Regions from separate parts of the Vibrio lentus genome, predicted to be linked through region 1. Evidence: predicted binding sites of a transcription regulator. Region 1 holds the regulator's gene; each other region holds the start of a gene.
What was found. Region 1 encodes PurR, which represses purine synthesis genes. Its sites were predicted from a motif close to TNANGNAAACGTTTNCNTNA; they were not measured.
Positions count from the first base shown of each region.

Region 2: metK (methionine adenosyltransferase) is a predicted target of PurR. The motif match lies at 2,659-2,678, and genes of this name have one in related genera.
Region 3: purT (formate-dependent phosphoribosylglycinamide formyltransferase) is a predicted target of PurR. The motif match lies at 2,567-2,586, and genes of this name have one in related genera.
Region 4: glyA (serine hydroxymethyltransferase) is a predicted target of PurR. The motif match lies at 2,055-2,074, and genes of this name have one in related genera.

Region 1 is NZ_JAUFQE010000002.1:1,797,429-1,803,250, reverse strand. It holds gene QWZ07_RS16455 (TVP38/TMEM64 family protein) at 1-131, opposite strand, end outside; gene QWZ07_RS16450 (TfoX/Sxy family DNA transformation protein) at 265-855, opposite strand; cyclic di-GMP riboswitch class I at 983-1,068, opposite strand; gene purR (HTH-type transcriptional repressor PurR) at 1,239-2,243, opposite strand; gene torD (molecular chaperone TorD) at 2,561-3,208, opposite strand; gene torR (two-component system response regulator TorR) at 3,497-4,210, shown strand; gene elyC (envelope biogenesis factor ElyC) at 4,379-5,233, opposite strand; gene cmoM (tRNA uridine 5-oxyacetic acid(34) methyltransferase CmoM) at 5,349-5,822, shown strand, end outside.
Region 2 is NZ_JAUFQE010000002.1:2,592,076-2,597,897, forward strand. It holds gene epd (erythrose-4-phosphate dehydrogenase) at 1-269, opposite strand, end outside; gene tkt (transketolase) at 484-2,478, opposite strand; gene metK (methionine adenosyltransferase) at 2,856-4,010, shown strand; gene QWZ07_RS19950 (DUF2189 domain-containing protein) at 4,378-5,175, shown strand; gene QWZ07_RS19955 (SprT family zinc-dependent metalloprotease) at 5,254-5,754, shown strand.
Region 3 is NZ_JAUFQE010000002.1:924,976-930,797, reverse strand. It holds gene sbcB (exodeoxyribonuclease I) at 1-163, shown strand, start outside; gene QWZ07_RS12595 (CidA/LrgA family protein) at 188-559, shown strand; gene QWZ07_RS12590 (LrgB family protein) at 562-1,239, shown strand; gene cdd (cytidine deaminase) at 1,597-2,484, shown strand; gene purT (formate-dependent phosphoribosylglycinamide formyltransferase) at 2,652-3,827, shown strand; gene QWZ07_RS12575 (thiopurine S-methyltransferase) at 3,940-4,593, opposite strand; gene QWZ07_RS12570 (RelA/SpoT domain-containing protein) at 4,926-5,702, shown strand; gene QWZ07_RS12565 (c-type cytochrome) at 5,815-5,822, opposite strand, start outside.
Region 4 is NZ_JAUFQE010000002.1:2,281,664-2,287,485, forward strand. It holds gene QWZ07_RS18555 (hypothetical protein) at 95-421, shown strand; gene glyA (serine hydroxymethyltransferase) at 749-1,999, opposite strand; gene QWZ07_RS18565 (YitT family protein) at 2,347-2,949, shown strand; gene QWZ07_RS18570 (winged helix-turn-helix domain-containing protein) at 3,032-4,597, shown strand; gene QWZ07_RS18575 (hypothetical protein) at 4,700-5,608, shown strand; gene treC (alpha,alpha-phosphotrehalase) at 5,754-5,822, opposite strand, start outside.

The DNA of each region.
Region 1 (5,822 bases):
CTCTCGATGTAGTCATTCAAAACAGCTTGTTGAGCTTTCGCATTCTCAAGTGTTAGGTATTGGCCGAAATTGACGCCTAACAAGACGATCGTTACGACCAATACGATACCCAATATCATTTTCTTACTCATTGATACTTCCTCTAATTTTTCAATGCATACCATTAGTATAGATAGACAGGCAAAGCATAGATTAACTTTCAACAGATATAAAAAAAGCCGCAAGAATGCGGCTTAGTTATGTAGATAGTTTGAACTGACAATATTAATTGACGCGACTGATAAGCTCTTCACGACGTTGCTGCGGTATAACAGACCAATGAGTACCATTGATCGCACCTTCTAGCGCCCAAAGCAGCTCAATGCTGACAGAGGAAGCATGTGATTCCTTGATGGCGTTAAATGCGTTTACAGAGCCAGATTCATATAAACATTCTACAGAATCGATCCCAGCCTTTTTTAACATACGCTCGGTAGCGAGTCGAAGGTTAGGGAGGTCCTTTAATCGAGTTGGCTTAGCAGAAGATTGCTCAGCTTTCTCTTCTTTAGCAAACCCCAAAGACGTCGTAGCAAGCTGCAAGATTTTCTCTTGGTCTTGCCACAAGCCTTCCGGCAATGCGAAATACTTTGTGACGACAGGGAAACCACGTTTTTTGTAGACGTATGGTCGAAACCCTTGTTGCTCGAATTGCTTTGTTGTGTCTTTGTCCGCTCTTATGTGCAGCTGGTCGTTAACAACCAGAGCAAACATAGTGTCATCAGCAAAAAGCCCGAATCCACCAAACATTGAGCGTGATTTTATTTTTCCTAGGGGCTCAAATAATTTCATTGAGTCCTTTAGTATCGGTTTATCCATGTTATCTATCTCGGTGTATTTGAACTACGCCACCAAATAAGCAGGTCCGAGAGATTAGCAAAATGTTGCAATTAAATTGTCAATAAGCCGTAAATTACTAAATTGTTAGTAATTACCGCATTTTGCCATCGGTAACCCCGCTACCATACCAACGAGTGGTTTAGGCCGGAAGCTTTGCGTCTCACTCTTTCGAGTGGTTTGCCCTGTGCGTGACTGACTGAATAGAATAAAGTTTTTGTTGAATGAGGCTCACACCTGATATTTCAAAATGTGATATTGCTTCAATTAATGATCTTGGTGTTATGCAACTGGGTTTATTTTATCTGCTTATAAAAAAAGCGCACTCAAAGGTGCGCTTAATGAAATTAAACTCGATTTATCAATTAATTTAACGTTTTAACTGTGCTTCGCTCAACAATTTCTGGGTGCATTTCGAAGACACGTTTTTCATGATCTTTATCTTTAATGCGCTCTAACAAAATTTCGAATGCATTTTTACCAACACGACGCTTAGGTTGGTGAACCGTCGTCAATGGTGGAGAGAAGTATTCTGCAAGTTCAATGTTGTCGTAACCGATAACCGAAATATCTTCAGGAATACGAATACCTTGCTGTTGCAGGCGACTCATCAGGCCAAGTGCCATAGTGTCGTTAAAACAGAACACAGCGGTAGGGCGATCTTCCATCTGAGCAATTCTATCAGCCGCAAGTACAGCGGTATCACACTCAAAGTTACCTTCAATGATGAGCTTTTCGTCGGTTGCGACCTTCGCTTCATTGAGTGCGCGTTTGTAACCCGCGATGCGTTCTACACATGCTGCTTTGTCTAAGTGGCCACTTAAACAAGCAATCTTTGTGTGACCACGTTCTAGCAGGTACTTGGTTGCTAGATAGCCGCCTTCTTCAGAGTTATCGATGATCTTATCAGCCTGAGAGGTTTCAGGGCCCCAGTCCATGACAACTTTTGGGATATCAGCATGGCGATCTAACATGCCACGAAGTTCTTCTGTTAAGTCGGAACACATAACCAAGATGCCATCTACACGTTTTTCTGCAAGCATTCGTATGTAGTCACGTTGCTTCTCATAGATACCACCCGTGTTACACAGAATCAAAGTGTAACCTTGACGGTAGCAGTAGCTTTCAACACCATCGATCACTTCAGAGAAGAAGAGGTTTGTTGATTGAGTCACTAACATGCCGATAGTACGTGTTGAATTGCATTTCAAGCTACGCGCAACAGCACTTGGTGCGTAGTTTAACTCGTCTACGGCTTTATTTACTTTCTCTTGAGTCGCTTCTGCAACAAAACGTGTCTTGTTGATTACGTGAGAAACGGTGGTAGTTGATACGCCTGCTAAGCGAGCGACATCTTTTATAGTGGCCATGGTTTTATCCTATTAGAAGCTACTTTCCCAAAGTACGGAATAAAGTAGCCGTTAAGCTACCTAACTAAGAGCTTAAATTTGTAGGGCTCTTTGGGGTACTAAAGTGCTAAAAAACAAAAAACCGCTATTGAGCGGCTTGTCTTAACACCGAAATGCTCTGAACTTAAATAAGCATAGCATTTCGTGAATGTTTCATATTTTATCGTTTGCGGTCACAATTTTAGACTGACTAGAAATTACTCGCAATAAAATTCACCCAGAAATCTTGGTGAATTGTCACATTCTATTGAATTTGTTTACTTAATCATCAGCGTATCTTATTCACCCGCTAAATACTGAGTGTCCAAATTACAGAAGGCCACGAGAAGAGTTGCCACAGATGCATAGAAACCGAATGAATCGATCTCACAACATTTAACGTTGAACTTTGGTACCCAAGTAAGGAGTTGTTGTTCAATAAATTGCTGTTGAACAGTGAACGATTTTTCTAATTCTTCTTCAAGCTCAGTTTCATTTGAACGGATGATGAGATTGCCAAGGAAATCAAGTTCGATAGCAATGTGGTCTGCTGGCTCTTTCAGATCTTGGTTAACCACCAAGTTGTGCTTAGCCATGATCTCTTCCATGTCTTTAGCTGGCTTATCGTTTAATAGACCTGTTTCGCCGATATACATTGAAGCGTAAGGTAGAGCACCATGTTTATCTGTCTTTAAAAATAGATCGCAAAAGTCAGCAGACAGTTCTAGTTGGGCATCTTCACGTGTTTGTAGACGGTTCAATGCGTCTACCAGTTTATCAATCGCAGGCTTGAGTGTTTCGTTTTCGCCTAAACCAGTCAGGAAAGAACGGATCTCAACAGAGTGGTAGTGGTCGAGTTCTTCTTGTGTGAGCTCTTTAGCGAACAAGCTTGATAGCCACCAGTAGATTTCAGCTCTTTGTTCGTTGAATGCTTTCGTATCTTTCATTTCATAGATCCTGATTTAGTCTTGTGATGTTTATATACCCAAGCATCGCGAAGTCATTTGGGTATAAGCACACCAAGGCTCAATAACAAGGTTATTTGCTAAACGCAAAGTGACTCGTTAGTCGTAATGCCTATATTGAATTGCGATGGACGATAAATAGCAAGGTTTTAGATTGTCTTGTATCAAAAAAGATTCATGTTTCTCGCTTTTATCTGCTGTACCACTAGAATTGTTACTAGTTATGAATAGAATGGTTACTGAAACTATTAAATAAGAAAAGTGGTGTAGATGAGCTATCACGTATTAGTCGTAGAAGATGATGTGGTAACCCGAAGTAAGCTGGTTGGATATTTCCAGAACGAAGGTTACACAGTGAGCGAAGCGGAAAGCGGCGCTCAGATGAGAAACGTGTTGGAAGAAAACAACGTTGATCTCATTATGCTAGACATCAACTTACCAGGCGAAGATGGATTGATGCTAACTCGCGAATTACGCAGTCAATCGGACATTGGGATTATTTTAGTTACTGGACGCACGGATAGCATCGACAAAATTGTAGGCCTAGAAATGGGCGCAGACGATTATGTTACTAAACCCTTCGAACTTCGCGAGTTATTAGTTCGAGTTAAAAACTTACTTTGGCGTATTGCTGCGGCTCGCAAAACCGCGGTTGGTACGGCAGTTGAAGCTGAAGACGAATCTGTGGTTCGTTTTGGTGAGTGGACGTTTGATATCCCTCGTCGTGCTTTAAGTAAAAATGGTGAGCCAGTTAAGCTGACTAAAGCAGAATATGAGCTGCTCGTTGCGCTTTCTTCTTACCCTAACCAAGTGTTAAGTCGCGAACGTATTTTGAACATGATCAGCCACCGAGTGGATGCTCCAAATGATCGAACCATCGACGTGCTAATCCGTCGCATGCGTGCGAAGATGGAGTTCGACCCTAAGAACCCACAAATCTTTGTGACGGTTCACGGTGAAGGTTACATGTTTGCTGGTGACTGATTCTCTTCGGGAGTTCTAGTCAGCAACAAAATTTGAACGTAAAAAAGCCGAGGCGTCATTGATGTCTCGGCTTTTTATTACTTGGTTTTTACAATTAACGAATTGAACAGCTGCAACTTACTAGGTTACTCAGTTTTACTCATTCGCAGAGTTACTGATTAGCTTAGTTTATTGAGGTTGCGCTGCAGAAGCTGCGCCGTTTTCATCGACTAAGCTAGAAGCAGCAGGAAGAACAATCGGTTCTTCAACTGGGTCGCTGCTTGTGTCTAGCCAATCACGTAGGCTCTGCCAAACCAATCCCATTGTTTCGTGCCAGTAACGCTCTGTTTGTTCAAGATAGAGTGCTTTTGGCATGTACTTATTCCAAGGTTCAACAATCCCTTCTTGTGCAAGGTAGTTGGTTGGAGCGGGTAATGGTTTCATGCCAGCGGCATTGAATTCATTAAGTGCGCGAGTCATGTGGCTTGCTGAAGTCACGAGCACCATTCTTTTGTTTTTCACGAATGCAGCGGCTTGGCGAGCTTCTTCCCACGTATCTTTTGCGGTTTCAAGCAGAATGATATCGGGTTTTGCGACACCGAGTGCTAGCGCGACCTTAGCCATCATTCTTGCGTTGCTCACTTCAGTGCCTGCCCCATAGCCAGACAAAATAAGTTTCGCTCCAGGGTAGAGGCGTAGAATGCGGATCCCTTCACTTAAGCGCATTAAACCTGTGCGGCTAAGCTCCGATGTAGGTGGTATTTGATCATCGACGACGTGACCACTTCCGAGAACCATTACATAATCGACGGTTTCATCGACGGGTAAAAATGCAGTGTGTTGCCTTTCCATTGGCATTAAAAGTTGACTAGAAACTGGTTGGAAAGCGATTAGGAAAATACCACAGAGGGCTGAAAGGGTAATTAGGCAACCAGTCTTCCTTTTGGTAGTAAACATCACTAGGGCTAAACCCAGAAAAGCGAGAATTAACATTGCTGGCAGTGGCATCAATAGCGAAGACACTACTTTTTTCAGCTCAAACATATCCGAATAGTCCGAAAAAACATCACTTAGTAGTAAAAAGAGACATCGCCTCTTTATTCCTGAAATTCCTGTGACAGAATAGCAGGCACGATAGGACATAATAACTCAAGTAGCCGTGACTGAAGACCGTAATTTCGACGATATTGCCCACAAATTTGCAAAAAATATTTACGGCTCTGACAAAGGAGAGATCCGTCAGATCATCGTATGGGAAGATTTAGAACAAGCTTTGAGCAAATTTGACCATTCAGCTTCGCCTCTGCATGTTCTTGATGCTGGAGGTGGTCTTGCACAGATGTCGCAAAAAATTGCGTCGTTAGGGCATAACGTCTCTCTGTGTGATCTCTCTTCTGAGATGCTTAAGCTTGCACAAGAAAGTATCAACGAAGCGGGTTTGTTAGAACAGTATCGGTTTATTCATTCTCCGGTACAAAAAGTGGCAGAACACCTTGAAGGCCAAGTCGATTTTGTGATGTTTCATGCCGTAATGGAATGGCTCGCAGATCCTAAAGAGGCGCTTGATTTATTACTGGAACAAGTAAAACCCGGTGGCGTTGCCTCGATAATGTTTTACAACCACCACGGATTA
Region 2 (5,822 bases), 790 kb from region 1:
GCAAGGTGTAAGATACGAATCGTATCGAACTCTCCTTTGTCTTCAGCACCAACGCCATGATGAACATAGATGTGCTCTTGATCATTAGAGATTTTCTTGCCGAAGCGGCCGTGACTGGTGTCGTATTGCAATAGGTGAGCCATAGCGTCTGGCTGAGCAAGCTCATTGACAGCTACTACTTTGATTTGTTGGCTTTTGCCACTTTCATAGACAGCGCGTAATACATTACGCCCTATTCGTCCAAATCCGTTTATCGCGACTTTTAGCATAGTTCCGTACATCTAACCAAAATTTCGTGCAACAGATGATAACTGAATCCTACCTAAAAGGCATTACTTGAATAACTCAGTTTACTCATGACAGATTGATCTGCTGCTTGTAAGGATTAGTCTAGGAGAAAACAAATCCCAGATACAAAAAACCGAGCTCTACGCTCGGTTTTTTCTTTCATTTTACTGTTAACACTAGGCTAGCAATCAATGATTAAGCTAAAAGCTCTTTCGCTGTATTTACTACGTTTTCAGTAGTGAAACCGAACATCTTGAACAGCTCGCCTGCTGGTGCAGATTCGCCGAACGTTGTCATACCAATGATCTTGCCACCGAAGCCAACGTACTTGTACCAGAAGTCAGCAATGCCAGCTTCAACAGCGATACGAGCTGTAACGTCAGATGGAAGTACAGACTCACGGTACTGCGCGTCTTGCTTGTCGAATGCGTCAGTTGCAGGCATAGAAACTACGCGTACTTTCTTGCCTTCAGCTGTTAGTTCAGCAGCAGCGCTAACCGCTAGTTCAACTTCAGAACCAGTCGCGATAAGGATAAGCTCTGGTTTGCCTTCGCAATCTTTCAGGATGTAACCACCCTTAGCGATGTTTGCCACTTGCTCAGCGTCACGATCTTGTTGTGCAAGGTTTTGACGAGAGAAGATAAGTGCAGAAGGACCATCTTTACGTTCGATTGCCAGTTTCCAAGCAACAGCAGACTCAACTTGGTCACATGGACGCCATGTGCTCATGTTTGGAGTTAGACGTAGAGATGCGATCTGTTCAACCGGTTGGTGAGTAGGACCATCTTCGCCTAGGCCGATCGAATCGTGCGTGTAAACTTGGATGTTCTGAATTTTCATCAGAGCAGCCATACGCATTGCGTTACGTGCGTATTCCATAAACATTAGGAACGTCGCGCCGTATGGTACGAAACCACCGTGCAGAGCGATACCGTTCATAATAGCCGTCATACCGAATTCACGTACACCGTAGTGGATGTAGTTACCAGAAAAGTCATTTGTTTCAAGCGACTTAGAGCCAGACCACATAGTCAGGTTAGAAGGCGCAAGGTCAGCAGAGCCGCCCATGAATTCAGGTAGCATAGCACCGAACGCTTCTAGAGCATTTTGAGACGCTTTACGTGAAGCGATGTTAGCTGGGTTAGCTTGAAGGTCAGCAATGATTGCGTTTGCTTTCTCTTCCCACTCAGCTGGTAGTTCGCCGTTTGTACGACGTTTGAATTCTGCTGCTAGCTCAGGGTGAGCCGCTGCGTATGCGTCAAACTTAGCATTCCACGCTGCTTCTTTCGCTGCGCCTGCTTCTTTCGCATTCCACTCAGCTGCGATATCAGCTGGAATTTCGAAAGGACCGTGTTCCCAACCAAGTGCCGCTTTAGTTGCTGTAATTTCATCAGCGCCTAGTGGAGCACCGTGACAGTCGTGCGTACCCGCTTTGTTTGGAGAACCAAAACCGATGATAGTTTTAGTACAGATAAGTGTTGGACGAGGATCCGCTTTAGCTGCTTCAATAGCAGCATTGATAGCGTCAGCGTCGTGACCATCAACTGCTGGGATTACGTGCCAGCCGTAAGCTTCAAAACGCTTAGGTGTATCGTCAGAGAACCAACCTTCAACTTCGCCATCGATAGAGATGCCGTTGTCATCCCAGAAAGCAACCAGCTTACCAAGACCTAGCGTACCCGCTAGAGAACATGCTTCGTGAGAAATACCTTCCATCAGACAACCATCACCCATGAACGCATAAGTGAAGTGATCGACGATGTCGTGGCCTTCTTTGTTGAACTGTGCAGCCAATGATTTTTCAGCCATCGCCATACCAACAGCATTGGTGATGCCTTGGCCTAGAGGACCCGTCGTTGTTTCGATACCAGGAGCGTAACCGTACTCTGGGTGACCTGGAGTCTTAGAGTGCAGTTGACGGAAGTTTTTCAGGTCTTCAATTGAAAGCTCGTAACCTGCAAGATGAAGCAGAGAGTAAATCAACATTGAACCATGGCCGTTAGACAGAATAAAACGGTCTCGGTCAGCCCACTCTGGGTTTGCTGGGTTGTGGTTCAAGTGACCACGCCAAAGAACTTCAGCGATGTCAGCCATACCCATAGGTGCGCCAGGGTGGCCTGAATTTGCTTGTTGAACGCCATCCATGCTAAGTGCGCGAATTGCATTGGCTAGATCTTTACGAGAAGGCATGTCTGCTCCTGAGTACATAAGCGATTTAAAAAAGAGATTGATGCTAAAGTTTTCATTTTTATTAGCGCGGGTATTCTCTCAAACGACTTTAGCGACTGCAAACGTTTTACTGGCATTTTAACGGTCACTTTTCGCAATTTTCGAACATTTACATCACTTAGCAATGCGTTATCTCGACCGATACGCAAACGTTTAGTTATGACATATCATAAAAAAGAGCTTGTAATTCGACCGCTGGAATTTAGAATAGCCGTCTAGATGTAGAAACACCTACAAAATATACTGTATTTAATGGCGGCGCTTCCTAGCTTGCGACGCCTAAAATTATTTGCATTTAACTATTTGCAACTAAAAACTAAACTAAAAGTGGAGCTCTCATGGCTAAGCACCTATTCACTTCTGAATCTGTTTCAGAAGGCCATCCAGATAAAATTGCAGACCAAATCTCTGATGCTGTTCTTGATGCCATCTTGGAACAAGATCCAAAAGCACGTGTTGCTTGTGAGACTTACGTAAAAACCGGCATGGTTATGGTTGGCGGTGAAGTAACAACGTCTGCATGGGTTGATATCGAAGAAATCACTCGTGAAACAGTTCGTGAAATTGGTTACGTTCATTCTGATATGGGCTTTGACGCTGACTCTTGTGCAGTACTAAACACAATTGGTAAGCAGTCTCCAGACATCAACCAAGGTGTTGATAAAGCCGATCCTAAAGATCAAGGCGCAGGCGACCAAGGTATCATGTTTGGTTACGCGACTAACGAAACACCAATCCTAATGCCAGCTCCAATTACTTATTCTCACCTTCTTGTTAAGAAGCAAGCTGAAGTACGTAAGAGCGGCAAGCTTGACTTCCTTCGCCCAGATGCGAAATCTCAAGTTACGTTCCAATACGACCAAGGTAAGATTGTTGGTATCGACGCAGTGGTTCTTTCAACTCAACACTGTGATTCAGTAACAACACCTGACCTACGTGAAGCGGTAATGGAAGAGATCATCAAGCCAGTACTTCCTGCTGAGTGGATCAACAAAGACACTAACTTCTTCATCAACCCAACCGGCCGTTTCGTAATCGGTGGCCCAATGGGTGACTGTGGTCTAACCGGTCGTAAGATCATCGTTGATACCTACGGCGGCGCAGCTCGTCACGGTGGCGGTGCATTCTCTGGTAAAGATCCATCAAAAGTTGACCGTTCTGCAGCTTACGCAGCTCGTTACGTTGCGAAAAACATCGTTGCTGCTGGTATGGCTGACCGTTGTGAGATTCAATTGTCTTACGCTATCGGTGTTGCAGATCCAACATCTATCATGGTTGAAACGTTTGGTACTGAGAAAGTAGCTCACGAAATCATCATTGAAGCAGTTCGTCAAAACTTCGACCTACGTCCATACGGTCTTCAAGAGATGCTGAACCTTCTTCAGCCTATCTACAAGCAGACTGCTGCATACGGCCACTTCGGTCGTGAAGAGTTCCCTTGGGAAGCGACTGACAAAGCAGCAATCCTTGCGGACTTCGCTGGCCTAAAATAATTTAGCCACTGCGATTTGTTTCTTTAAAGCCCTTACTGCTTAGTAAGGGCTTTATTTTTATGCACTTACCAAACCTTTCCTTGCTAGAACACCCTGCCCAAGTCTTCTTTACCGTTAACCACTTAGTATAAAAACCCACCGATAATTTGTGTTTTCGAACACTACTGACAATAGTTAAGGTAACTCCTAGGCGATCAAGCTCACATTTAACTCAAAGTAATTCAGTCTGATAGCTCTCGTTAAATGCACGCTAGAACAATAACTGGGACGAAAAAGAGCATTTTAGCTCAACACCATAATCCTCATATGATCGCAATACTGAGCTTTATGGAACTATAACTAGGACGTTATTTAACTAGGGGGATATATGCCTCGTACTGTACACCCATCCGAACTGAACGATAAGAAACACAAGGTCAGCGATCAGGATTATGCTCGCACTATTCCTTGTAACCAAGTAAGCATATCCGCCCCATTCCATTGGTTATCGCTTGCACTGCATGACTTAGTGAGAATGCCATTAATCAGCGCATTTTACGGTTTGTGCTTTATGGGTGCGGCCATCGCAATTGTTCAACTTGTCCAATGGCAAGGAACACATTTGGTCGTTATGCCAAGCTTGATTGTGTACATGCTAATAGGGCCGTTTCTTGCCTTAGGCCTGTATGACGCAGCCTGGGAAAGAGAAAAGGGGCACAACGCTAGCCTACTGCACTCGATGAAAGCCATCACACGGAACTCAACCCACCAATGGGCGTTTGCGATTGTATTAATGGTCGCGATGATATTCTGGATGCGTATCGCAGCATTATTGCACGCACTTTACCCTTCAGTACAAGGTGCACCATTGACCGAATTTGCTCCCTTCTTAATTACAGGATCTGTGATTGGTTTTGTTATCGCTAGCCTGATATTTAGTATCTCAGCATTTTCAATTCCACTAATGATGGAGAGACGTGTAGATGTAATGAGTGCGATTTTTACTAGCTTCAACGCTGTTAAATCAAACATCCCTGCGATGGTCGTTTGGGCTGGTATCATTGGTACTGGTATCTTAGTCGGCTTCGCGACCTACGGTGTGGGTATGATTGTAACGATGCCATTACTTGGCTACGGAACATGGCATGCTTACCACGAAGTCATCAAAAAGAAACATCACGTTTAAATCGTTTCACGATCGATGAGCAATGTTATGATAAGGCCTTAGCTTAAACGCTGAGGCTTTTTTTGGAGTTAACAACGCTTGTCTTACACCCCGCAACAACATCGAGTAAATAAAAAACTGGGCGAATGCCTAGCTATCGCTAATCAACATTTTTCTCGTGAATTTCCATGCCCAACCGTCACTTACAAGTTAAGAGGAAAGGCAGCGGGAAAAGCCTACCTCCAGTTAAACGAGATAAAACTCAACCAAGTGCTATTCAGAGAAAATGAAGACGCCTTTATTAACGAAGTCGTGCCTCATGAACTCGCACATCTGATCACATATCAGGTCTTTGGACGAGTTAGGCCTCACGGCAATGAGTGGAAATACGTGATGGAAAAGGTATTCAATGTACCGGCCAGAACGACCCACAGCTTGGAAATCACCTCAGTGCAGGGCAAAACTTTTGAGTATCGCTGTGATTGCACCACTTATCCCCTGTCGATAAGACGACACAACAAAGTCATCCGCAACCAATCAACGTATCGTTGCCAACAATGCCAACAAACCTTAGCTTTTACCGGCCTTCAATTGAGCTAAGTCTTAAGCTCATAAGGTAACGTGAATAAATGTAATAGAGAGAACTAACATTTGAGTGCTAGACTGTT
Region 3 (5,822 bases), 870 kb from region 1:
TGAACAACTTAAGTGGGCTAACCACTGTCGTGAGTATTATGAGAGTCGTTTAGAGGATTATATGTTGAACCTCGAAAACCTCGCGCATGAACATGAAAGCGACGAGAAGAAAATGGCTATCTTGAAAGCGGTTTATCAGTACGTAGAAAAGTTAGCTAGTTAATTCATTATCAAGAGATGTGACACTTTGAAAGAAAGATTGATCAAACTCGTTTACTGCTTAATCTCCTTCACCTTAATCATAGGTGCTCTCACTGCAGGCAACGCGTTACAACAATATCTAGAGACCTCTATCCCAGGCAGTATCTTTGGCATGTTGATCCTATTTACTGCCATGGTGATAGGTATCGTCCCTTCACATTGGGTACAGCCCGGAGCCAGTCTGATTATTCGTTTGATGATCTTATTGTTCGTCCCAATCAGTGTTGGATTAATGGATCACTTCGACATGCTTATCGCCAATGCACTACCAATTATGGCAAGTGCAGTTGGCGGAACGCTGATCGTATTGGTGTCTCTATCATGGTTCTTAGACCGCTTGCTTTCGAGAGGTAAATAATCATGTGGATTCTACTCACTATTGTCGTGTTTCTATTTGCTCGCTGGGTAAGCCAGAAAGTGAACTCACCGCTGTGCAACCCTTTACTGATCAGCATTGGCATCATTATTCCTATTCTGTTGTTCTTCAAGGTCCCTTTCGAGACCTACTACGCAGACAACACTTGGATTACTTACATGCTTCAGCCTGCGGTTGTGGCGCTTGCTTATCCGCTATATGAACAGTTACCTCAAATTCGAGCGAACTGGCGCATCATCACCTTTGCTTGCACGCTGGGCAGTGTGATGTCGATGACAACAACAGCATTGATTGCGGTCGCCTTTAAAGCAGACTTAAGCCTAATTGCCAGCCTACTGGGTAAATCGGTCACCACACCTATCGCAATGGAAGTCTCAAGCCATTTAGGTGGTGAAGCGGCTATTGCTGCGATTCTCGTTTTGATTGTTGGTCTGTTTGGGGCTATTTTTGCTTACCCAATCTATAACCTGATTGGCATTAAGAGCCCGATCGCCAGAGGGTTAACCATGGGCACGGTATCTCACGCATTAGGCACTGCGACATGTGCTGAAAAGAACCAAGAAGATGCGGCATTCAGTTCTCTAGCGCTTGTTCTCTGTGGCGTCATTACCTCGATTATCGCACCGAGTATATTTTCGCTTGTAGTTTGGTTCTATTCTTAACCACTTTGATTACGGTTTATACGTGCTCTAATAGATGAGTTGGTAAATAGCTAAACTCACTGGTTCGCGACTTTTAAGCGTTACAGATATCAATAAGCCCAAGCATAACCTGATTATTTCAGTGATAGCTTGGGCTTTTTTCTCTCATTTATTCATCAATACGAGACAAACTAAACTCAATTTCAAGCAATAAGTGCGATATCAATGGTAGTTTTTGTCGTTGCAATCGATTTCATCTGTGACTTCACTCTAATTATGCAAACCAATGTAACAAAAACAAAGCAATAGTGATCATTGTCACAGAAAAATCCTGAGCATTGCATAGAATTAAAGCCTAAGGTCAATTAAGGATTCAACATGAACAGTCGTATTACCCTGGCGCTGGAAAGTGCTCCAACATCAATGAAAGCGCTTTTGAGTGACATCGTATTAGCAGACAACTTTGACGCCACTATCTCTAAAGAGCAGTTTCAATGCTTGTTGGATGCAAGCGGCCTTTCTGATAAAGAAGCTCGCCTAGCTTTACTGCCAATCGCAGCAGCATACTCTTATGCGCCGCTTTCTGAATTCTATGTTGGTGCCATCGTGCGTGGCCTATCTGGTCGCTTGTACTTCGGTGCAAATTTGGAAATTGCCGGTGCACAACTTGGTCAAACGGTTCATGCTGAACAATCAGCCATCAGCCATGCATGGATGAAGGGTGAAGAAGGCCTTTCTGATATCACGATCAACTTCAGCCCTTGTGGTCACTGTCGCCAATTCATGAACGAACTGACGACGGCAAAAGAACTTAAAGTTCAATTACCACAGCGTGATGAAATGTCATTGCAAGAATACCTACCTGACTCTTTCGGCCCTGCTGATTTGGGTATTACTACTGGCCTAATGACTAAGCTGGATCACCAGTACACGTCAGAAGAAACCAGCCCTGTTGTGGTAAGCGCACTAGCAGCATTAAACCGTAGCCATGCGCCATATACTAAAAATCTAAGCGGCGTTTCACTACAGTTAACAACTGGCGAAATCTTAACGGGTGCATACGCAGAAAACGCAGCATTCAACCCGAGCCTACCGCCACTACAAGTCGCACTTGTTCAACTGAAATTGGCTGGCTTCGATTTCGAACAGATTGAAAACGCAGCCTTGGTTGAAATCGCGGATGGCAGCATTAGCCACTTAGCGGATACTCAATCGACGTTGGAAGCGATTAACCCCGATATTCCAGTGACTTACTTAGCAATTTAAGTACATGTAGTTAACAATATTTTAAATAAGCAGCCCTATTTTCCAGGGCTGCTTTTTTTATGCTTCTAATTCACGCCACAAGCCGCGCAAACGTTTGCTTTTATTCTTCAAATAAGTATGATCACCCCGTTTTCAATCAATCGTTCAAAAGATCGGAAGGAATTTCTATGTTTGGTACCGCTACTCGTGAAAATGCTACTCGTGTACTTCTATTAGGTTCAGGTGAATTGGGTAAAGAAGTTGCTATTGAGTGCCAACGTTTAGGTTTGGAAGTTATTGCATGTGACCGTTATGCAGACGCACCAGCGATGCAAGTCGCACATCGTAGCCATGTACTAGACATGTTAGATGGTGATGCACTTCAAGCTATCATCGAACGAGAAAAACCTGATTACGTGGTTCCAGAAATCGAAGCTATTGCCACCAGCAAGTTAGTTGAGCTAGAAGCACAAGGTTTGAATGTCGTTCCAACTGCGAATGCAACCAAGCTAACCATGAACCGCGAAGGTATCCGTCGTCTAGCCGCAGAAGAGTTGAAACTGAGTACGTCCCCTTACCGCTTTGCAGACACCTTTGAAGATTTCTCAGCCGCTGTTGAATTCGTAGGTATGCCTTGTGTTGTGAAACCAGTAATGAGTTCATCAGGTAAAGGTCAAAGTGTTATCAAAACACAAGAAGACATCCAAAAATCTTGGGACTACGCACAAGAAGGTGGTCGTACTGGCGCGGGCCGTGTGATCGTTGAAGGCTTCATCGACTTTGATTACGAAATCACGCTACTGACCGTTCGCGCAGTCGACGGCGTTCATTTCTGTGCACCAATCGGTCACCGTCAAGAAGATGGTGATTACCGTGAATCATGGCAGCCACAAGTCATGTCAGACAACGCTCTGAAAGCAGCGCAATACACGGCAGAGCAAGTGGTTAACGCGTTAGGTGGTCACGGTATCTTCGGTGTTGAGTTGTTCGTTAAAGGCGATCACGTAATCTTCAATGAAGTATCCCCTCGCCCACACGATACAGGCTTGGTTACTTTGATGTCTCAAGATTCGTCGGAATTCGCACTGCACGTTCGCGCGTTTACCGGTATGCCGATCAAATCAATCACGCAATACGGCCCATGCGCATCAGCGGTTATCTTAGGCCAAGGCACATCGACAAACATCCGTTTTGAAGGCCTTGCAGAAGCGCTAGATGCACCACAAACGCAAGTTCGTCTATTTGGTAAGCCTGACATTGATGGTCGCCGTCGTCTTGGTGTGGCGCTTACTCGCCGTAATAGCACAGAGACAGCAATAGAAGACGCCATTGAAAGCGCTGCAAAAGTAAAAGTGATTTACTAACCAGCTATTCAATTCTGAACAATCAAGAGTTCAAATCTGAACAATAAAAAAGACGGGCTATCGAGCCCGTCTTTTTGTTCGTTTTAGCTGTTGGCTCAAATGTAAACTCAGCTTAAGCGCCAGACTCAATCAAATACACTTCTTCACTGAATCGTGACAAGCCTTTCTTCGCAATCTTAGGGTGTTCATCGTCTGCGATATCTTGATTCAACAAAGTGATCTTATAACCAGCAAACAACTGATCGATCTCTAGCTTAGGTACGCTAAACGGAGGCCCTGCCATCTCGCTTTGATCGTAGTCCAATGTCACCAATAAAATCTTGCCGCCTGGCTTTAACAGTTGCTTCAAACGTTCCACATATTGCACGCGAATTTCAGCAGGCAACGCCACCAAAGAAGCACGATCATAAATGATGTCAACTGGCTGAATGGGCGCAGTGAAGTAGTCACCGGTGTAAACACTCAGCTCATCGAATTGATAAAGCTCATGTTGGCCACTGATTTGAGTCACTGTCGGGGTGTATAAGTGCTCAGAGAAAAATGCGCGAACCGCAATCTGGCTTAATTCAACACCTTGAACCTCTTCATGCTTGGTCGCTAACCAAATCAAATCTTCACTCTTGCCACACAGAGGCACGAAGACACTCTTGTCGTAACTAGGGTTGGTCTTTTGCCAAAACTCGATAAGAAGTGGATTTACATCTTCAAGGTGGAAACCAATTTGATTGGCTGCCCATTTATTGTGCCAAAATTCAGGATTATTCATCTTTCGTTCATGTTAAACAGTCATAATGCAAGGGTACAGTATAGAGAAGTAAGAGCAACCTTCGCTTGATTCAAACTTGAAAACGACGCGAGTTAACAAAGAAGATTGCCGAGGTTCAAAGTTCTCAAAATTTGGGAACAAACGCTTAAATGATTTGTCTATATCTTCACATTTTAAAGCAATATTAAACGTTAGAGTTGGTTTCGGTCTTAACTAACCCCATCTAATATATAGCGAGATTGGTTAGTGTAGTTAAGCTGTTTTTACTCTTATGCGTTACTGGTTACCCCTTTTGATTACCCGTTTTTGTAACCTTGTATTTTGGAGTTTGAATGAGTGTATTTCTCCGTACGACGGCCCTAATGCTTCTAGTATTGAGCCGAGCGCCTGCATTCGCAGCAGCACCTGTTTCAACGAGTTCAACTGATCAATCGCGCACTCCTGCGCAAAACCAAGTTTCATCAAACGTATTCCGCCACAGCCTTAGCGGCTTATACGGCATCAAAGCATTCGACTCACGTCCGACTCAGCCTTATACCGACTTCGATATTCTGTACAGCAAAGCTCATCAAGCTCAGGCTGAACTAGAAACCATCTGTAAAAGTACCGCCCTACTAACTAACTCAGACGCCCTATTTGCCGGCGTTAAATCTCAAGCACGAGCAGAAGAGAAAATTGACCTTGAGTTAGATGGCGATGTATCAAGAATTACCGACTTAGCCCGTGCAACCATCATCGCTAACGATGTTGAAAGCTTGGTTGAAGTTTACGAAGCACTAAGCCGCGAAGCGGATGTGGTAAAAGTAAAAAACAAATTCAAATCACCGGCTGATTCTGGCTACCGTGATTTGAACCTTTTGGTTCGTTTACCTAAAACCAATGTTATTGCCGAAGTTCAGCTTCACTTGAGAGCCATCGCTGATGTGAAAAGTGGTCCGGAACACGAGCTTTACGAAATCATCCAAGGCATTGAGCGTCACGCGATTGCAGAAAAACGTCCGATTAACGACATCGAAGCGGCACAAATCAACAGCCTAAGACGCCAATCTCTAGAGCTTTACCAACAAGCATGGCAGCCTTACATTACAACGCACATTAAAGCGGCATAACGCAAACCGCATAATATCGATAGACGCCAAAAGGGCTGCACTCGCAGCCCTTTTTAATTCTTGTTTGATAAGTAAATCGTTCACTTGTCTGTCACCACCTCTCCGTTCCAAACTATTGGT
Region 4 (5,822 bases), 480 kb from region 1:
CAACGCTCCTTGAATCAAAGCGTATTGTTGTATAGGCTACCTCAAACAGCATATAAACCTCATCATTCAACTTGATGATAGCGAAGGATTAACAATGAAAAGACTTGGACTTTTAGCCGTTATTGCAGCCACACTCACCGCTGGTTGCGCTTCAAATACTCAGCAAGACAACTTTCGTGAAGCCTCTTTTGAGCTGTGTAATACCGAAGTCGATATCTACTCAGTAAGTCATGATGAAAGAGTACGCATCGTCTGCTCTGACGGCTCTAAATTCGCTTTAAGTAGCGAAGATACGCTAGAAGTGATGCGTGATATCAACATCGATTACTGTGATGGCGAAGGCCTAGGCAAGTTCAATGAAAGCCGTAAGTACTACTCATTCAAATGTAAGTCAGGCACCTTGCTCAGCATCAAAAAATAAAACCGATGCCAACAAACAACAAAGGGTTAATGTGAAAGCATTAGCCCTTTTTATTACCCGCTCTTTAATTACTCAGATAGCTAACTTTCAAACGTAAAAAAGGCTCCTAGATAGGAGCCTTTCAAATCGTATTTTTCAATCAAATAGCTTTAGTTCAAGGAAAAGGCGCGGAGTTTTCAGCACCTTTCCCTAAAACAAAAAGGGACTCAATGAGCCCCTTTAAAAGTATTTTCACAGTAGTCGTTTGAAATTCTAGGAGAGCACGCGGAGCTTACGGATGTAAGTGAGCATGCTCGACAACGAAGTTCAAATTACTACGAAGAAAAATTAAGCGTAAACAGGTAGACGCTTACAAATTTCTAATACTTTTGCTTTTGTCGCTTCGATAACAGACTCATCGCCCATGTTATCAAGGATGTCACACATCCAGCCAGCAAGAGCTTTCGCGTCTGCTTCTGAGAAACCACGACGAGTAATAGAAGGAGAACCGATACGGATACCAGACGTAACGAACGGGCTACGCGGGTCGTTTGGTACTGAGTTCTTGTTAACTGTAATGTTAGCTGAACCTAGTGCTGCATCTGCTTCTTTACCTGTGATGTCTTTGTCGATTAGGTCAACTAGGAACAGGTGGTTCTCTGTAGAACCTGAAACGATGTTGTAACCGCGTGCTAGGAATTCAGCAACCATTGCTTTTGCGTTAGCCACTACGCGAGCTTGGTATTCTTTGAATTCTGGCTCAAGAGCTTCTTTGAACGCTACAGCTTTACCGGCGATAACGTGCATTAGAGGGCCACCTTGACCGCCTGGGAATACTGCTGAGTTCAGCTTCTTGTAAAGATCTTCACCTTCGTTAGAAAGGATAAGACCACCACGAGGACCAGCAAGCGTTTTGTGCGTTGTTGTTGTAACAACGTGAGCGTGTGGAACTGGGTTAGGGTAAACACCTGCAGCGATAAGACCAGCAACGTGCGCCATATCTACGAAGAAGTAAGCGCCTACTTTGTCAGCGATTTCACGCATGCGCTTCCAATCACAAACTTGAGAGTAAGCTGAGAAACCGCCGATGATCATCTTAGGCTTGTGCTCGATAGCTAGCGCTTCCATCTCTTCGTAATCGATTTGACCCGCTTCATCGATACCGTAAGGAATGATGTTGTAAAGCTTACCAGAGAAGTTTACTGGAGAACCGTGAGTTAGGTGACCACCGTGCGCTAGGCTCATACCAAGAACTGTATCGCCAGCGTTTAGTAGTGCCATGTATACAGCGTTGTTCGCTTGAGAACCTGAGTGAGGCTGTACGTTCGCGTATTGCGCGCCAAATAGTTCACATGCACGTTCGATTGCTAGTGTTTCAACTTTATCTACGAACTCACAACCACCGTAGTAACGCTTACCTGGGTAGCCTTCAGCGTATTTGTTTGTAAGTTGAGAACCTTGAGCTTCCATTACACGTGGGCTTGTGTAGTTTTCTGAAGCGATAAGTTCGATGTGCTCTTCCTGACGAAGAGTTTCTTCTTGGATAGCTGCGAATAGATCCGCATCGTAATCAGCAATGTTCATGTCACGCTTAAGCATCTGTATCTCCTGACTCAGATTGTACTGAAAGTTTCAAAAAAACCACACAACGACCGAAAGCAAACGTTTCCGTCACCGTTTTGATGTGACGCATTCTACATAATTTGATCTAGGTCATAAAGAGCTAATTGCAATTTTATCATGCAGTTTTTTCATAATCACATATAAGATTCATCATGGTTATTAAGCATATCCAACCAAAGATGACGCTTACTGTCAATTTTACGATTTACACCCTGTAAAACGCAGATTACATAGGTTTACCTTAATTTTGCCCCTCTAGCTACCGAAAGCTAAAGTTTTTCTCTACTATACACGCCTTTATTGGTTAGGTAATTATAAAAACGATGGAAAAACACACACGCAAAGAAGATTGGGTAGCAATCCTCACTGGCACGTTTTTAGTGGCGTTAGGCGTATTCTTTTTACAGTCAGCAAACCTGCTTACTGGTGGCACTACTGGCTTAGCTCTGCTTTTGAGTCAATTTACGCCAGTAACCTTTGGTATTCTGTACTTTATTGCGAACTGTCCATTCTATCTATTGGCATGGAAACGATTTGGCCGTCACTTCGCAATAAGCAGTGCCATCTCTGGAGCTTTAGTGTCTGTATTTGCCGACCATTTATACTTGGTGATTTCGTTAGACGTTCATAATGAAATTTACTGTGCAGTCGCTGGCGGCTTGTTAATGGGCTTAGGCATGTTGATCTTGTTCCGTCATCGTTCAAGCTTGGGTGGCTTCAACGTATTGTGTCTGTTCATTCAAGATCGCTACGGTATCTCAGTAGGCAAAACCCAAATGGCCATTGATGCCTGTATTCTGTTTGCATCCTTCTTCTTCGTATCGCCTTGGGTGATTGCAGTCTCTGTATTAGGCACCGCGGTATTGAACATCGTATTGGCAATGAATCACAAACCGACTCGTTATTCCGTGAACTACGCGTCTTAATACCAATCACCCTATGAATTACTAGCTGTTTTTAATAACAAAAACAGCTAGAATTTAGGTTTTATAAACCATCGCCTTTTCTATGCAAGATTACCTCTCTAGCGCCAAAGACCAACAAGCCTCTATTTATATTGAAGGCTTGGAATTCAACCCCAACACACGAGTCTTAAGCTGCGACGAGCAGGTCATTGATTTAGAACCTCGTTCTATCGAGCTCTTAGAGTTATTTCTTACCAGCGTTGGTCAGCCGCTCGCTGCCGAGCACATCATTGAATCTGTCTGGCAAAGTAACTTCATTTCCAAAAATGTTCTTACTAACCGAATCAGCACCTTACGTTCAGTACTTCAAAAATATCTCCCTGATAGCGACGCAACCAAAATATTGGTGACTTACCCGCGCAAGGGCTATTTCCTTAACCCCAGCTCAATTAGCTTTGCCACAGGCTCCCCTGATACCGCAGCGGATGATGCCGTAATAGAACCTCCAACCAGTAAAAAAGGGGACGGCTCCAATCCAGTTAACCCTTGGCTTGTTGTGGTGTCTTTGGCTTTGCTGATCAGCACTGCGGTAATGGGTTATATGCTTTGGCAATCTTCGACTCGAGCTTCCGAAGTCGAACGAGACCAACGATTGATTCCTAAGGTCGAACTTCTGCTGAATCGATTGGATGCCATTGGCGATAATTCCAGAAAATACCGAAAAGTCGTAAAAGCGTTGCTACTTCAACAGCAAATTGAATATGCCTACACCGATCTTGCCAATCAAGATGCGCCAAGCTACTTCCTTGATCCTATAGATAGCTCTCCCTTCTTTCCGGGAGCCAAAAACATGCGTACCAGTGATTACCTGCTTAATATCCAGCTGAAGGATCAAGAAGTAGATAAACGTCTTATCGCTAAAATAAGCCTAATTTACCCAAACTCAGGGAAGCTAGCGTTTGGTGGGGTTTACTCTATTGATGTTAATAATATCAGCAGTAGCGTTATGGAGATCAACCGCGAGTTAGCTAACTACTTTGCTCTGCCCGCACCATTGCCTCCTGAATGGTCAGTCGACAACAACGAAATCAGCGAATTGCTGAGTGGAAAAACCATCACGTTTGATGGCATCAAACTCAACACCATGACTTCAACTCTGATTGCGCGACAACTTGCTCTATTTGAAACGGATCAGAAGAAGCTCATTGCCTTTACTAATCTTGTTCAAACTCGATTTAAGTTACTACCGGACGAGCTCAAACTGTGGCTTGGTATCATTCATTTCAAACTGAGAGACCTACAAACCGCAAAAGAATTCCTGACCAATACCTCAGGAAACTCTACGATCGAAAATGCGTTGGTTTATATGATGGTTTCTCACATTGCTTATAAGCAAGGCAACATGGAGAAGTTCCGCCTGAACTACATGGAGTCTCTGGTTGCGTTATTAAGAGTGGTTCCATCCGAAGATCTGTTCGCTCGACTATCTAAACCTGAATCCAAATCGACCTGCCTACAACCTTGGAAGAGCTTGAAGCTAAGCGTTAAAGAGCCTCTGATCATAAAACAGTGGGAAAGCTTAATGCTTAATTACTGCACGGCTGTTGGGCAACAGATTTCAGGACAAAATAAAAAACCTTTTAAAATAAATAACTTAAATATAAATTAAGATTTTATGTAACTTCGTTTTTTGCCCTATTTACTCTTCAAACAATAGCATTCCTAAAAACATCGAGCCCATCAAGGGCTTCCAACTTTAGGAATGTTCAACATGAAAAAATCCATGACGCTGCTAACAGCTTCTCTCTTTGTTCTTTATGGTTGTGGCGGCGGAGGTGGTTCTTCTTCTGGTTCAACAGGTGGTAACAAAGGGCCAAGCAGTCAGGTTGACTACCCGATAGCGAACTCTGCATTTGCCCCTAAACCAGAAACAACATTGGGCTACTCATTTACCAAAGATGGTCAGGCTGAAGGTGTGATGACCATGAACTTCACACCTTTAAGCGGTGAAGTCATTATTGCAGGGCTAGAAGAAGAGACCGGCAATGAAGCGGTAGTTCAAGTGCTCAATGACCTCATCAATTACGGCACCACCGAATTTTATGTTTCTGAAGACATCATAACGAATGTTGAAGGTACACAAGAAGACGGTAGCATCTATTTTGTAGGCCCCGACCGCAGTCTACATGAGCTCACCAATGCCTACTTGATTGGTAGCCAATACATCACAACCGTTATGCGCAGCAGCCCACTTTTCCGTTTAAAGGGTGCTGACGTAAAAGAGAGCAATCCAATCATTGATATCAGTGAAGAAGCCGTTTCATTGCAAGTGACGTTAGATGGCGAAGCAGTCGCTAACATGCTAAATGACTTTGAAGACCACTCATGGGTATCAAGCCTTCCAACTGATGCTTCATGCCGAGTTACTTGGCAGCAAGAAATTAATGAAACAGGTGTACGTAAGAGTTTCACTGTTTCGGGTAAATCCATCGAAGCTGCGAATCTTACGGAAAAAAACACTTACTACATTGGATGTAATGGTATGGATTCAGCAGAGTTTGGCACATCATCGGAGCGCTGGTTCAACCCAAGCATCGGCTTAATTGAACAAATTGACTTGATGTCTGTAGAGCAATCTAATATCGAAGAATCAGCAGCAAGACTGACCTCGATTAGCTAGCCTTGACCTAGGTTAACTAAACCTAAGCTTAACCGAGGGCTAACCGCAAACAATAAAAAAGGCTTTGGGAGCACTCCAAAGCCTTTGTTCAAACCTAAATCTTTAGGGGGAACTGAGAATTAGGTTTATTGAAATAGTAACGAGGCTAATCTTCAATCAAGATAATACGAGTCTCGTAAGGTCGTAGCACTTGGTGATGAGACGTAATTAAACT